DNA from 2 places in the Delftia sp. Cs1-4 genome. Region 1 is predicted to be linked to the other one. Evidence: riboswitches for the same ligand, from Rfam matches in the RefSeq annotation. Region 1 holds a riboswitch; the other holds the start of a gene.
What was found. Region 1 has a riboswitch for S-adenosylhomocysteine ahead of ahcY (adenosylhomocysteinase). Riboswitches for the same ligand answer to the same signal wherever they lie in the genome.

Region 2: another riboswitch for S-adenosylhomocysteine. It lies ahead of metH (methionine synthase); the one in region 1 lies ahead of ahcY (adenosylhomocysteinase).

The regions. Positions count from the first base shown of each region.
Region 1 covers NC_015563.1:770,639-778,519, forward strand. The annotation lists gene DELCS14_RS03395 (sensor histidine kinase KdpD) at 1-917, shown strand, start outside; gene DELCS14_RS03400 (response regulator) at 944-1,687, shown strand; S-adenosyl-L-homocysteine riboswitch at 1,695-1,779, shown strand; gene ahcY (adenosylhomocysteinase) at 1,850-3,280, shown strand; gene DELCS14_RS03410 (TlyA family RNA methyltransferase) at 3,438-4,625, shown strand; gene metF (methylenetetrahydrofolate reductase [NAD(P)H]) at 4,648-5,475, shown strand; gene DELCS14_RS03420 (septal ring lytic transglycosylase RlpA family protein) at 5,554-6,471, shown strand; gene rlmJ (23S rRNA (adenine(2030)-N(6))-methyltransferase RlmJ) at 6,479-7,351, opposite strand; gene rplM (50S ribosomal protein L13) at 7,601-7,881, shown strand, end outside.
Region 2 covers NC_015563.1:255,967-263,847, forward strand. The annotation lists gene fmdA (formamidase) at 1-350, shown strand, start outside; gene DELCS14_RS01115 (zinc ribbon domain-containing protein) at 397-756, shown strand; gene DELCS14_RS01120 (amino acid ABC transporter ATP-binding protein) at 827-1,573, opposite strand; gene DELCS14_RS01125 (amino acid ABC transporter permease) at 1,560-2,213, opposite strand; gene DELCS14_RS01130 (amino acid ABC transporter permease) at 2,210-2,947, opposite strand; gene DELCS14_RS01135 (transporter substrate-binding domain-containing protein) at 2,979-3,785, opposite strand; gene DELCS14_RS01140 (FadR/GntR family transcriptional regulator) at 3,782-4,618, opposite strand; S-adenosyl-L-homocysteine riboswitch at 4,896-5,022, shown strand; gene metH (methionine synthase) at 5,050-7,806, shown strand.

The sequences.
Region 1 (7,881 bases):
CCGGCCAGGGTACGGACACGCTGCCGGCCGCACCGGCCCGCTATGTGCCGCTGGCCGCACCCGTGCGCATGCGCGGCGTGCTGGTGCTGCAGCTGCGTGCGCCTCAGCGCCTGGAGGTGCCCGAGGAGCAGCGCCTGCTGGAGGCCTGTGCCAGCCAGGTGGCGCTGGCGCTGGAACGCCAGCACTTTGTGGCCGTGGCCCAGCAGACCCAGATCGCCATGGAGGGCGAGCGCATGCGCAACACCCTGCTGTCGGCCGTCTCGCACGACCTGCGCACCCCGCTGACCACCATCCTGGGCGCGGCCGAGGCCGCGCAGCGCCATGTACCGCCGGGCGGCGCGGCCGACATGCTGGAGCAGGTCCGCATCCAGGCGCAGGCCATGCAGCGCCTGGTGGAGAATCTGCTGGACATGGCGCGCCTGCAGCAAGGCGGCGTGCACCTGCAGCGCGAATGGCTGCCGCTGGACGAAGTGGTGGGCAGCGCGCTGCGCCAGATGCGCGCGCGCCTGGGCCAGCATCCCGTGAGCACCGACGTGCCCGCCAGCCTGCCGCTGCTGCAGATCGATGCTCTGCTCATGGAGCGCGTGCTGGTCAATCTGCTGGACAACGCCGCCAAGTACACGCCGGCCGGCACGCCGCTGGCCATCAGTGCGTGTGTGCAGGATGGCGAACTGCTGCTGTCCGTGCGCGACGGCGGGCCGGGCCTACCATCACACCTGCCGGTGGAGACGCTGTTCGAGCCCTTCACGCGTGGCACGGCCGAGTCCACCGTCTCGGGCATCGGCCTGGGCCTGGCGCTGGTGCGCAGCATTGTCGAGGCGCATGGCGGGCGCATCGAGGCTGCCGCCGCACGGCCCGGCCCGGGCACCATCTTCACGCTGCGCTTTCCCGTGCCCGAGCAGCCTGCGCTGGATTAGAGTCCCGCCATGCACGAAAGCCCCCCATGAGCACGCCCGCCAACCGCATCCTGATGATCGAGGACGACCCCGGCATCCGCCGCTTCGTGCGCCTGGTGCTGGAAGACGAAGGCTGGCTGGTCTTCGAGGCCGACAGCGCGCGCCGCGGCCTGATCGAGGCCGCCAGCCGCCAGCCCGACCTGGTCATCCTCGACCTGGGCCTGCCGGACGCCGATGGCAAGCAGGTCCTGACCGAGCTGCGCGGGTGGTCCTCCGTGCCCGTGCTCGTGCTCTCCGCGCGCGAGCGTGAGGACGAGAAGGTGGCCGCATTGGATGCCGGCGCCGACGACTACCTGGTCAAGCCCTTCGGCGTGCCCGAGCTGCTGGCCCGGCTGCGCGTGATGCTGCGCCGCCGCCAGCAGCTGGGCGCTGCCGGTGGGGCGGGCGGCACCGCCGCGTCCAGCAAGGTGCACTTCGGCCCGGTGCAGGTGGACCTGGCCACGCATGAGGTGCGGCGCGCGGGGCAGCCGGTGCACCTCACGCCCATCGAATTCCGCCTGCTGGCGGCCCTGATCGCCGCCCAGGGCCGTGTGATGACCCACCGCCAGCTGCTGCTGCAGGTCTGGGGCCCCGAGTACCTGGGCCGCGCCCACTACCTGCGCGTGCACATGGCCAATCTGCGCCAGAAGATCGAGGACGAGCCGGCCCAGCCGCGCCACCTGGTGACCGAGCTGCAGGTGGGCTACCGGCTTGTGGGGCTGGGCGGTGAGGCATCCCCGGGATCGGTATAATCAGCGCCTCTCCGAGGAGCGTTGCAGCGGCCCCCACACATCAGGCGTGGTCGCGAGGCTCGGAGTCATACCTGCAACGACGCTCGCCCACGCTTTCTGTGCGGTGAGCTTTTTTTCGTCTCCCGCAGAACGTGGTTTTTCATTCATCTTTTGGAGAAAACCATGAACGCTGCTGTTCGTCCCGTTTCCGCCGACACGGCCATCGCTGACATTTCCCTCGCTGCCTGGGGCCGCAAGGAAATCCTGATCGCCGAAACCGAAATGCCCGGCCTGATGGCCACGCGCGAGGAATTCGCCGCTGCCCAGCCCCTCAAGGGCGCGCGCATCACCGGCTCGCTGCACATGACCATCCAGACGGCCGTGCTGATCGAGACGCTCAAGGCCCTGGGCGCCGAAGTGCGCTGGGCGTCGTGCAACATCTTCTCGACGCAGGACCATGCTGCTGCCGCCATCGCGGAAACCGGCACGCCCGTTTTCGCCATCAAGGGCGAATCGCTGGCCGACTACTGGGACTACACCCACCGCATCTTTGAATTCGGCGCTGCCGGCACCGAAGGCGAAGGCCCCAACATGATCCTGGACGACGGCGGCGACGCCACCATGCTGCTGCACCTGGGCATGCGCGCCGAAAAGGATCTGTCCGTGCTGGACAACCCCGCCTCCGAGGAAGAGAAGATCGCCTTCGCCGCCATCCGCGCCAAGCTGGCCCAGGACCCCACCTGGTACACGCGCAAGAGCGCCCACATCATCGGCGTGACCGAAGAGACCACGACCGGCGTGCACCGCCTCAACGAGATGTCGGCCAAGGGCACGCTGAAGTTCCGCGCCATCAACGTCAATGACTCCGTCACCAAGAGCAAGTTCGACAACCTCTACGGCTGCCGCGAATCGCTGGTGGACGGCATCAAGCGTGCCACCGACGTAATGATCGCCGGCAAGGTTGCCGTGGTGGCCGGCTACGGCGACGTGGGCAAGGGCTGCGCCCAGGCGCTGCGCGCGCTGTCGGCCCAGGTCTGGGTCACCGAGATCGATCCCATCAACGCCCTGCAGGCGGCCATGGAAGGCTACAAGGTCGTGACCATGGAGTGGGCAGCCGACAAGGCCGACATCTTCGTGACCACCACAGGCAACCGCGACATCATCCGCCACGAGCACATGGTGGCCATGAAGAACGAAGCCATCGTCTGCAACATCGGCCACTTCGACAACGAAATCGACGTCGCCTCCATCGAGCAGTACCAGTGGGAAGAAATCAAGCCCCAGGTGGACCACATCACCTTCCCTGACGGCAAGAAGATCATCCTGCTGGCCAAGGGCCGCCTGGTGAACCTGGGTTGCGCCACCGGCCACCCCAGCTTCGTGATGAGCGCCTCGTTCGCCAACCAGACCATCGCCCAGATCGAGCTGTTCACCAAGCCCGATGCCTACGAGGTCGGCAAGGTCTACGTGCTGCCCAAGATCCTGGACGAGAAGGTTGCCCGCCTGCACCTGAAGAAGGTCGGCGCCATGCTGACCGAACTGACGGACGGCCAGGCCGCCTATATCGGCGTGAGCAAGCAGGGCCCCTACAAGCCCGAAACTTATCGCTATTAAGCACCCCCTGAGCGGCTTGCGCCGCTTCCCCCTCTCTACCCGCTTCGCGGGGGAGGGGGACGACGCCCTCGCTGCGGGGCGGCCCTTGCTTGGCGCCCCTGAGTTGGGTCGCGCCGGTTTCGGGCATTAGTCAACTGAGATTTCCTGGAGCGACGCTATGCGCGCAGATGTATTTTTGGTGGAAGCCGGCCATGCGGCCACGCGCTCGCAGGCGCAGCGGCTGATTGCAGGCGGCGTGCAATGGCGCATGACGCCGCTGACGCCTTGGAAGAAGGTTGCCAAGAACGGCGACGAGATTCCTGCGGGTGCCGAGCTGCAGCTGCTGGACGGGGCCGAGGCCCGGTTCATCTCGCGCGGCGGGCTGAAGCTGGAAGGCGCGCTGGCGGCCACCAAGCTGTCGGTGGACGGCCTGCGCTGCCTGGACGTGGGCCAGAGCACGGGCGGTTTCACCGACTGCCTGCTGCAGGCGGGCGCCGCCCAGGTCATCGGCGTGGATGTGGGCCATGGCCAGTTGCACGACCGGCTGCGTTCGGATGTGCGTGTGATCTGCGTCGAGGGTGTCAATGCCCGCGCGGTGACGGCCGAGGGCCTGCAGGAGTCCTGCGAGGAAGTGCTGTCCGAACGCTGGGAAGAAGATCCCGACGACAACGACACCCAGCCCGTGGCGCCCTATGCCTGGATGCGCAACGGCGGTCTGGTCGATGAAGACTACGACGACAGCGACGACGCCAAGGAAAAAGAGATCGAGGCCTTCAAGGCCGAGCGCGCGGCCAAGGGCAAGGCCCGGGAGGAAGGCACGGTGGCCACGCAGCGCCGCCGCCGCGCCGAGTTTGCCGACGTGGACATCACGCCGCAGTTCGACTTCGTCACGGGTGATCTGTCCTTCATCTCGCTGACCCTGGTGCTGCCGGCCGTCACGCGCCTGCTCAAGCCGCATGGCCAGCTGCTGATGCTGGTCAAGCCGCAGTTCGAACTGCAGCCGGGCCAGGTCGGCAAGGGCGGCATCGTGCGCGATGCAGCCTTGTTCACCGAGGTGGAGCAGCGCATCCGCACCTGCCTGGGCGAGCTGGGCCTGGAGGTCAAGGGCTGGATGGAGTCGGCCATCGAAGGCGGTGACGGCAACCGCGAATTCTTCGTGCATGCCCAGCAGGCGGCCGTGGTGAAGGAGCCTGCACAGCCTGAAACGCAGGACGAGGACGAACCCCGTTCGGCCGTGAAAGCCGCGCCCAAGCGCGTGTCCCGCACCGTGCTGCGCGAGCAGCGCAACGAGCGTGTGATCGACACCAGCACCGAGTTCGGCGTGCCCGGACCGGGCCGCGCCAAGCTGCGCAAACGCAACGAATGAAACACTGAGCAGTGAGTCTTACATGAGCTTTCCGATCAGCTTCGAATTCTTCCCGACCAAGACGCCCGAAGGGGCGGCCAAGCATGTGCAGGTGCGCAAGAACCTCTATGCGCGCAAGCCCCAGTTCTGCTCCGTCACCTATGGCGCGGGCGGCTCCACGCAGGCCGGCACCTTCAACATGGTGCGTGACATCCAGAGCGAAGGCGTCAGCGCGGCATCGCATTTCTCCTGCGTGGGCGCCACGCACGACAAGGTGCGTGCCGAGCTGCAGGAGCTCAAGGCCATGGGCGTGCGCCGCATCGTCGCGCTGCGCGGCGACCTGCCCAGCGGCTACGGCCTGGGCGGTGAATTCCAGTACGCCAGCGACCTCGTGGAATTCATCCGCCGCGAGTTCGGTGACTGGTTCCACATCGAGGTGGCAGCCTATCCCGAGGTCCATCCGCAGGCGAAATCCCCACAGTCCGATCTGGATGCGTTTGCGGCTAAAGTGCGCGCTGGCGCGGATTCCGCGATCACCCAATATTTCTACAATGCCGACGCCTACTGCCGTTTCGTTGATGCGGCGCGCGGCATGGGGCTTGATGCACCGGTTGTTCCCGGCATCATGCCCATCACCAGCTCTACGCAGCTGATGCGCTTCTCGGACGCCTGCGGCGCCGAGATCCCGCGCTGGATCCGCCTGCGTCTGCAGGCTTACGGAGATGACACGGCGTCCATTCGCGCCTTCGGCCTCGATGTCGTGTCCCGTCTATGCGAGCAGTTGCGCAGCCAGGGCGCTCCCGGGCTGCACTTCTATACGATGAACCAGAGCGTCGCCACGCTGGAAATCTGCGATCGATTGGGCCTTTGAGCGCGCAGCCACTGCGCCGGCCCCGGGCGGCCCTCTAGAACTTGGGAACGGTCAGGCGTTCCCTGGAGGTTTTTGCCCATGGATCGTAATTTTCGACGCCTGCACTGGCGCTGGCTGGCCATGTGTTCCATCACCGCCACCCTGGCTGGCTGCGCACCGGCTCCCGTGGCCGAAACCGATGCCGAGTCCGGCGCCCTGATGGCCGGTTCTGCAGGTTCGGCAGGTGCCGAGGCCATGGCTGAAGGCCAGACGCCTGCGGCCGTTCCCTCCGCAGGCAAGCGCAGCAGCCGCGCCTCGCGGGCCACGCCGCCTGCCAGCAGGTCCGCGGATGCCAGGCCCTCTGAACCGGCTTCGTCCGAAGAGAGTGCCGACACTCCCTCCAATCCCGATTTCGCCCTCGTTCCCTCGCGCGACAGCGACCAGCAAGGCCTGGCCTCCTGGTATGGCCCGGGCCTGCATGGCCGGCTGACGGCCAGCGGCGAACGTTTCGACAAGGAAGAGCTGACGGCTGCGCACCGCAGCTTCGCCTTCGGCAGCCGCGTCTGCGTGCGCAGCGCCGCGACAGGCAGGACGGTGGTGGTGCGCATCAATGACCGGGGGCCGTTTGCACCCGGCCGCGTGATCGACCTGAGCCAGGCCGCTGCGCAGGAGCTGGGCATGGTCGGCCTGGGCATCAAGCCCGTGGAGCTGTGGCAGCTCGACGAAGGCGAGGAAGAATGCCCCGAAACCCTGGTCACGGCCAGGAAGGCCGAGTCTCTCAAGAAGACTCAGCAGGCCAAGGCACAGACACAAACACAAACGCAGGCGCGGACCCAGGTTCAGGCAAAGTCCCCGGTCCGGCCGCGTGTGCAGGCCAAGGCGCCCGCATCCAGGCCCAATGCACGCACGGCCGTGGCCAGCCGTGCCGCCCCTGCCGCCAAGCCGGTGGCGAAGGCCGCTGCGCCCGCCGCAGCCTCGGCCACGGCAGTGGCCTCTGCGGCGTCGAGCTCGCGCTGAACCGTGTTCAGCCGCCCGATTCGAGCGTGAAGGCCGCGTTCTCGTCCTGACCGAGCAGCTTGACCAGCTGCGGCATGGCCGGCTTGAGCTGTTCCTTGAGATTGAACGGCGGATTGATCAGGAACATGCCGCTGGCCGGCAGGCCGCCGCGCTCCGACGTCTTGTTGCTCTTGACCGTGAGCTCCACATGCAGCCAGCTCTTGCCGGCCTTGGTGGTCATGGTCTTCAGGCGGCGCGGCAGATCGTGCGCTTCAGGGCGCGGGATGATCGGATACCAGACCGCATACGTGCCTGTGGCAAAGCGCTTGAGGCTGTCGGCCGCCATGTCCAGCACCTTGGCGTAGTCGCTCTTGAGCTCGTAGCTGGGGTCGCACAGCACCAGGGCGCGGCGAGACGGTGGCGGCAGGAATTTCTTGATGCCTTCGAAGCCGTCCTCGTGCAGCACGGCCACCTGGCGGCCCGCTTCGAGCTGGGCAATGTTGCCCACCAGCGAGCGCATGTCGGTGGGATGCAGCTCGAAGACCTTGAGCTTGTCGCGCTCCTGTACGCGCAGCAGGGACTGGATGATGAAGGGCGAGCCCGGGTAGTTGCGCAGCTGCGCGCCCTGGTTGAAGGAGCGCACCGTGGCCAGGTAGGCCTGCAGCACCGGGGCCAGCTCGGCCTCCTTGGCCTGGGCCAGGCGCATGATGCCGTCGGCGGACTCGCCGCTCTTGTTGGCGTAGTCGCCGTCCAGTCGGTACAGGCCGGCGCCGGCGTGCGTGTCCAGCACCGTGAGGGCGGCATCCTTCTGGAGGAGGTATTGCAGGGTGGCGATCAGCACGGTGTGCTTGAGCACATCGGCATGGTTGCCTGCATGGAAGGCGTGGCGGTAACTGAACATAGGCGTATGGTAACCAGCCGCGCTGCCGGGTGGTTGTCCGTGGCGGCTGAAGGATGGGGGCCGGCGCTGAAGCCAGGGCGGCGCAAGGGGGGGGATGGCGAAGACCTGCCGTTTTTGTATAATGGAGGGCTTCGCAGCGATTTTAGGGTCCCGCGGCGAAGTTTACATCCCCGCCTAAGAGGCTTCCTTTTTGAAGAAGCGCCGACCGCGGAAAAGGGCCCGCCAAACCTTTCTTGAAAGAGAAAACTCATGTCTACATTCAGCGCAAAGCCCGCTGAGGTGCAACACGAGTGGTTTGTGATTGACGCCACCGATAAGGTGCTCGGACGTGTCGCCAGCGAAGTGGCACTCCGTCTGCGCGGCAAGCACAAAGCCATTTACACACCTCACGTTGACACCGGCGACTTCATCGTCATCATCAACGCCTCCAAGCTCAAGGTCACCGGCACCAAGAACCTGGACAAGGTGTACTACCGCCACTCTGGTTTCCCCGGCGGCATCACTGCCACCAACTTCCGCGACATGCAGGC
Region 2 (7,881 bases), 510 kb from region 1:
AGCCCAGCCCCATGACGCCCAACTACAAGGACTACCTGATCTTCGAAGGCATCTCGGTGGACGAAAAGGGCAAGCAGCACTACCTGGACGTGACCGTGGCCTACCGCCAGGCCTGCCTGAACGCCATCGAGTACCTGAAGAAATTCGGCTACAGCGGCGCCCAGGCCTACTCGCTGCTGGGCACGGCGCCCGTGCAGGGCCACATCAGCGGCGTGGTGGACGTGCCCAATGCCTGCGCCACGCTGTGGCTGCCCACGGAGATCTTCGACTTCGACATCAATCCCACGGCCGAGGGACCACAGAAGATCATCACGGGCGGGGTGGATCTGCCCATCGCCCAGGACAAGTAAACCCGGCATACGACACCCGCCATCCACCATCCGCCAGAGGCCGCCCATGCCCACCTATGACTACCACTGCACCGCATGCGGCGGCTTCGACGCGCTGCGCAGTCTCTCGCAGCGCAACGAGCCCGCTCCCTGCCCCAGCTGCGAGGCGGCCTCGCCCCGCGTCTTCGTCAGCGCGCCGCGCCTGGCCTGCACCAGCCCCGAGCAGCGCCGCGCCCACGACACCAACGAGCGCGCCCGGCACGAGCCCAGGCGCTCACGCGATGTGGCCGAGGGCAGCTACGCGCGCATGCGCCACCCTTCGGGCTGCGGCTGCTGCAGCGGCGCCAGCAAGCGCGGCTCCACGGTCACGGCGCCCAACGGCGCCAAGACCTTCCCGACCAAGCGGCCCTGGATGATCAGCCACTGACCGCGGACCCTGCGCCGCACCAATGACAAAGGCCCGCGACGCGGGCCTTTTTCCTGCCTGGCCGTACCGCTCAGTGCACGGCGCCGATGAAGCCGGCCAGCTCCGGCGTCTGCGGGTTGGCGAACAGCTGCTTGGCCGGGCCGCTTTCGTGGATCAGGCCCTGGTGCATGAACACCAGCTGGTCGCCCACGTCGCGGGCAAAGCGCATCTCGTGCGTGACCATGATCAGCGTCATGCCCTCGGCGGCGAGCTGCTTGACCACGGCCAGCACCTCGTTGACCAGCTCCGGGTCCAGTGCCGAGGTGATCTCGTCGCACAGCAGCACCTTGGGCTGCATGGCCAGCGCGCGCGCAATGGCCACGCGCTGCTGCTGGCCGCCGCTGAGCTGGTCGGGGTAGCTGTCGTACTTGTCGCCCAGGCCCACCTTGGCCAGCATCTGGCGCGCCAGCGCCGCCGCCTCGGGCTTTTTCACGCCCTTGACCACGGTGGGCGACAGGGCCACGTTCTCGCCCGCCGTCAGGTGGGGGAACAGGTTGAACTGCTGGAACACCATGCCCACGTTCAGGCGCAGCGCGCGCAGCTGGGCGGGCGAGGGCGCGCTGCCCTCCGAGCCCTTGAGCACGGCGTCGTCCACCACGATCTGGCCGGACTGGATGGCCTCCAGCCCGTTGATGGAGCGCAGCAGCGTGCTCTTGCCCGAGCCGCTGCGGCCGATGATGGCGACCACCTGGCCGCTGTCCACGCTCAGGTCCACGCCCTTGAGCACATGGTTGTTGCCGTAATGCTTGTGAACGGCGCGCACATCAACGAGCGGCATAGAGTTTCTTCTCCAGATGGGATGCGTAGAGGGACAGGGGCCAGCACAGCAGGAAGTAGCCTGCGGCGACCAGGCCGTAGATGAGGAAGGGCTGGAAGGTGGCGTTGGCCAGCATGGAGCCGAGCTTGGTCAGCTCGCTGAAGCCGATGATCGAGGCCACGGCCGTGCCCTTGATGATCTGCACCGAGAAGCCGACCGTGGGCGCTATCGACAGGCGCAGCGCCTGCGGCAGCACCACATGGCGCATCTGCTGCAGGTAGCCCATGGCCAGGCTGGACGAGGCTTCCCACTGGCCGCTGGGGATGGACTCCACGCAGCCGCGCCAGACCTCGGCCAAGTAGGCGCTGGTGTACAGCGTCAGGCCGATGGCGGCCGCCGTCCAGGGCGAGATGTCCAGGCCGGCCATGGACGAGCCGAAGAACACGATGAACATCTGCATCAGCAGCGGCGTGTTCTGGAAGGCCTGGATATAGGCCTTGGCCAGGCGGCGCAGGTTCTGGCTGCGGCCCACGCGGGCGAACAGCACCAGCAATCCGGTGGCGCCGCCCAGCACGAAGGCCAGCAGCGACAGCGCCAGCGTGGCCAGCAGGCCCTCGGCCAGCTTGGCCAGGATGGGCAGCAGGGGAATGTCGGCAATCATGCGGCGTCTCCGGCAGTGGTTGCAGGTGCAGCGGGTGCAGCGGGTGCAGCGGGCCGGGCTGCACTCGGCGTGCGGCGGCCCACCACGAAGCGCTGGCCTATCCAGGCCAGCAACTGGCGCAGTGCCAGGGCCAGCACGAAGTACGCCGCCGTCACCACCAGGTAGGTCTCGAACGCGCGGAAGTTGCGCGACTGGATGAAGTTGGCCGCAAACGTCAGGTCCTGGGCCGCGATCTGCGAGACCACCGAGGTGCCCAGCATCACGATCACGATCTGGCTGCTCAGCGAGGGCCAGACCCGCTGCAGCGCAGGGCGCAGCACCACATGGCGGAAGACCGCCCAGCGGCCCATGCCCAGCGCGCCAGCGGCTTCCAGCTGGCCGCGCGGCGTCTCCTGGATGCCGGCGCGCACGATCTCGGTGATGTAGGCGCCCAGGTTGATCACCGTGGTCAGCAGGCAGGCCTGCCATTCGTTGATCTGCACGCCCAGCGAAGGCAGGCCGAAGAACACGAACATCAGCTGCACCAGGAAGGGCGTGTTGCGTATGCCCTCCACGTACACCTTGAACAGCCAGTGCAGCGGCGCAATGCGCCAGGCGCGGCTGACGCCGCCGGCCACGCCGATGGCGCCGCCCAGCACGGCGCCCGCTGCCGTCAGCGCCAGCGTGAAGCCTGCGCCCTGTGCCAGCAGGCCGCTGTAGTCGAACACGGCACCGAAGTCGAATTGATAGGCCATGGAAGGATTTCCGGGAACAGGGGCGCAGCGGTTACAGGGTGGCGGGCAGCGGCATCTTCATCCAGCGCTGGGACAGGCCGGTCAGGCGGCCGTCGGCCTTGAGCTTGGTGATGATGGCGTCCACCTTCTGCAGCAGCGCCGGCTCGCCCTTGGCCACGCCGATGTAGCAGGGCGTGTCCTCGACCGCGAACTTCACGTCCAGCTGGCGCAGCCTGGTGCGCTCGTTGACGGCGTTGGCCACGATGTTGCCTAGCGTCACCAGCTGCACCTGGCCCGTCAGATAGCTTTGCGCGGTGGCGTTGTTGTCCTCGTAGCGCTTGATGGTGGCCGAGGCCGGCGCCACCTGCGTGAGGGCCAGGTCCTCGGTGGAGCCGCGCGTCACGCCCACGGTCTTGCCGGCCAGGTCGGCAGGGGCCTTGATGCTCACGTCCTTGGGGCCGTAGACGCTCTTGGGGAAGGGCGCATAGGCCTGGGTGAAGTCGATCACCTTGGCGCGCTCGGCGTTCTTGCCCAGGCTGGAGATGACGATGTCGGCCTTGCCCGTGGTCAGGAAGGGGATGCGGTTGGTGCTGGTCACGGGCACCAGCTCCACCTTCACGCCCAGCTCCTGGGCGACCAGGGCGGCCATGTCGATGTCATAGCCCTGCAGCTTCAGGTCGGTGCCCAGCGAGCCGAAGGGTGGGAAGTCCTGCGGAATCGCCACGCGCAGCACGCCGGCCTTCTGGATGTTGGCCAGCATGTCGGCATGGGCTGCGCCGCCCAGGCCGGCAGCGGCCAGGGTGGCGGCCGCCAGGGCGGTGCGGATGAATGCGCGGCGGGGTGTCAGGGGGGAAGTCATGCAAAAGCTCCTTCGGAAGGTGGGGTGAGGCGAAAGGAAAGCGGGTCAGGGTCGGGCGCAGATGTATCGGGCGCCGTTGCGTCGGGCGCCGTCGCGTCGGGCGCCGTTGCGTCGGGCGCCGTTGCGTCGGGCGCCGCCGCGTCGTCCGGTGTGTCGAGATCGATGCCGCTGCGCCTTGCGGCCGACAGCAGGTGGGCGCGCATGGCGCCCGCGGCACCCGGCGCATCGCCCGCGCAGACGGCCTGCACGATGGCGTCGTGCTCGCGCACGGGCTGGTCGTCGGCGCCGCTCCAGGCAAAGGGCAGGCGCAGGCTGTGGCTGATGGCCAGCTCCAGCTGGCGCGCCATGGCCACCAGGCCCGGGTTGCCCGACAGCTGGGCCAGCAGCAGGTGGAACTGCAGGTCGGCGTCGGCGGCGGCCAGCAGGTCGCTGCGGGCCAGGGCGTGGGCCAGCTGGGACTGGGTCCATTGCAGCTGGCGCAGGCCGCTGTCGTCGGCGCGCACGGCCGCCAGCGCGGCCCAGCCGGGCTCCAGCACCAGGCGCAGCTCGATCAGCTGGCGCGGCGACAGCGTGCCCAGCGCCGGGGTGGCATAGGCGCGGTGCATGCGTGCACGGCCGCTGTGCGGGCCGTTGATGCGCACGCCCTTGCCCGGCTGGATCTCGACCAGGCCCAGGGCCTCCAGCATGGACAGCGCCTCGCGCAGCGAAGCGCGGCTGATGCCCAGCTGCCGGGCCAGCTCGCGCTGCGGCGGCAGCTGGCTGCCGCCGGGATAGTGGCCGCTCAGGATGTGCTGCTGCAGCGTCTGGGCCATCGAGATCGGAATGCTTTGCATGGGCTGGCGCGGGTGGAGGGTTTTGGCCTGACTGGTCAGACCACGTACCCAGCAGATAGCGAATTGCGTGCCAGATGCAAAAAAAGGAGCGTTGTCCTCAGGCACTGCAAAGAATCCGGGGCGATGGGGCATCGACAATCCGCCCCGAAGGCGCTGCCGGCGGCCCGCGCTGCCGCGCTTTGGTGCAGTGCCGCATGGCTTTGTGCAGGCCTGCCCCGAATGCGGGCGTAAAACCCGCACTGCAGGCCGCCGCCAGCCGCCGTAGAATCCCGGGCTTTGGCCCGAGGAGCGTTGCAGCGCGGCACCCGCCCATCCGTACACCGGAGCGCGTGCCGCGTCAGGCTTGGGCCAGGTGCAGGTTCCCGGCCGGACCGCGCCCACGGTGCCAACGACGCTCACCTGTTGCCATGCCGTTTTTGCAGGTGAGCTTGATGTCGTCCTCTTTCACTCCCCCTCCCATGCGTCTGTCGGGCCTGGAGCCCGTCTCCATCGGCGAGGGCACGCTGTTCGTCAACGTGGGCGAGCGCACCAACGTCACGGGCTCCAAGGCCTTTGCACGCATGATCCTCAACGAGCAGTACGAGGAAGCGCTGTCCGTGGCTCGCCAGCAGGTGGAAAACGGCGCCCAGGTGATCGACGTGAACATGGACGAGGCCATGCTGGACAGCAAGGCCGCCATGGTGCGCTTTCTGAACCTCATCGCCTCCGAGCCCGACATCGCCAAGGTGCCGGTCATGGTGGACAGTTCCAAGTGGGAGGTCATCGAGGCCGGCCTGCGCTGCCTGCAGGGCAAGGGCATCGTCAACTCCATCTCCATGAAGGAAGGCCTGGATGAATTCAAGCGCCAGGCCCGGCTGATCAGGCGCTACGGCGCGGCCGCCGTGGTCATGGCCTTCGACGAGAAGGGCCAGGCCGACACCTACCAGCGCAAGATCGAGATCTGCGAGCGCGCCTACCGCATCCTGGTGGACGAGGTGGGCTTCCCGCCCGAGGACATCGTCTTCGACCCCAACATCTTCGCCGTGGCCACCGGCATCGAGGAGCACGACAACTACGCCGTGGACTTCATCGAGGCCGTGCGCTGGATCAAGCGCAACCTGCCCGGCGCCAAGGTCTCGGGCGGTGTCTCCAACGTGAGCTTCAGCTTCCGCGGCAACGACCCCGTGCGCGAGGCCATCCACACCGTCTTCCTGTACCACGCCATCTCGGCGGGCATGGACATGGGCATCGTCAACGCCGGCATGGTCGGCGTCTATGACGACCTGGAGCCCCAGCTGCGCGAGCGCGTGGAAGACGTGGTGCTCAACCGCCGCCCTGACGCTGCCGAACGCCTGCTGGAGATTGCCGACGCGGCCAAGGGCGCCGCCAAGGACGACAGCAAGAAGCTCGAATGGCGCGGCACGCCCGAGAACCCGAAGACCGTGGGCGAGCGCCTGTCGCACGCCCTGGTGCACGGCATCACGGACTTCATCGTCGTCGACACCGAAGAGGCCTACCAGCAGATCGTGGTGCAGGGCGGCGGCCGCCCGCTGCACGTGATCGAAGGCCCGCTCATGGACGGCATGAACATCGTGGGCGACCTGTTCGGCGCCGGCAAGATGTTCCTGCCCCAGGTGGTCAAGTCGGCGCGCGTGATGAAGCAGGCCGTGGCCCACCTCGTGCCCTACATCGAGGAGGAAAAGCGCCAGCAGGAAGCGGCGGGCCTGGACGTGTCCAGCAAGGGCAAGATCGTCATCGCCACCGTCAAGGGCGATGTGCACGACATCGGCAAGAACATCGTCACCGTGGTCCTGCAGTGCAACAACTTCGAGGTCATCAACATGGGCGTGATGGTGCCCTGCCATGAGATCCTGGCCCGGGCCAAGGCCGAGGGCGCGGACATCATCGGCCTGTCGGGCCTGATCACGCCCAGCCTCGAAGAGATGCAATACGTCGCCGGCGAGATGCACAAGGACGACTACTTCCGCATCAAGAAGATTCCGCTGCTGATCGGCGGCGCCACCTGCTCGCGCGTGCACACCGCCGTCAAGATCGCGCCCAAGTACGAAGGCCCCGTGGTCTACGTGCCCGATGCCTCGCGCAGCGTCAGCGTGGCCCAGAGCCTGCTGGGCGAGAACAAGGGCAACTACCTGGCCGAGATCCAGGCCGACTACGACAAGGTCCGCACCCAGCACGCCAACAAGAAGAAGACACCGCTGTGGCCTCTGGCAAAGGCCCGCGCCAACGCCACGCCCGTGGACTTTTCCCAGGCCCCCGTGGCGCCGCGTGCCCTGGGCCGGCGCGTGTTCCGCAACTTCGACCTGGCCGAGATCGCCGAGTACATCGACTGGGGCCCGTTCTTCCAGACCTGGGACCTGGCCGGCCCCTATCCGGCCATCCTCGACGACGAGATCGTCGGCGTCGAGGCGCGCAAGGTGCTGGCCGACGGCCAGGCCATGCTCAAGAAAATCATCGAAGGCCGCTGGCTGCAGGCCAACGGCGCCATCGGCCTGTTCCCGGCCAACCGCGTGGGCGATGACATCGAGTTCTATGCCGACGAGTCCCGCAGCCAGGTGCTGATGACCTGGTACGGCATGCGCCAGCAGACCGAAAAGCAGATGGTGGAAGGCCCGGATGGCCAGCCCGTGATGCGCCCCAGCCGCTGCCTGTCCGACTTCGTGGCCACCAAGGAATCGGGCATCCAGGACTACGCGGGCCTGTTCGCCGTCACGGCCGGCATCGGCGCCGAGAAGAAGGACAAGGAGTTCGAAGACGCGCTGGACGACTACTCCGGCATCATGTTCAAGGCCCTGGCCGACCGCCTGGCCGAGGCCTTCGCCGAATGCCTGCACCAGCGCGTGCGCAAGGACCTGTGGGGCTATGCGCCCGACGAGGACCTCAGCAACGAAGCGCTGATCAAGGAACAGTACAAGGGCGTGCGCCCCGCGCCCGGCTACCCGGCTTGCCCCGACCACAGCGCCAAGACCGACCTGTTCGCCGTGCTCAAGGCCGACGAGATCGGCATGAGCCTGACCGAAAGCCTGGCCATGAACCCGGCCTCCAGCGTCAGCGGCTTCTACATCGGCCACCCCGACTCCGTCTACTTCAACGTCGGCGAGATCGGCGAGGACCAGCTCGCCGACATGGCCGCGCGCCGGGGCATGGACATCGAGGAGCTGCGCAGGCTGCTGGCGCCGAATCTCGCCTGATATTGGGTTGACCGCTGGCTTGGCTACGCCGGTCAGGCGTGCGATTTTTCGCTATTTTGGACAAAGGCATTCATC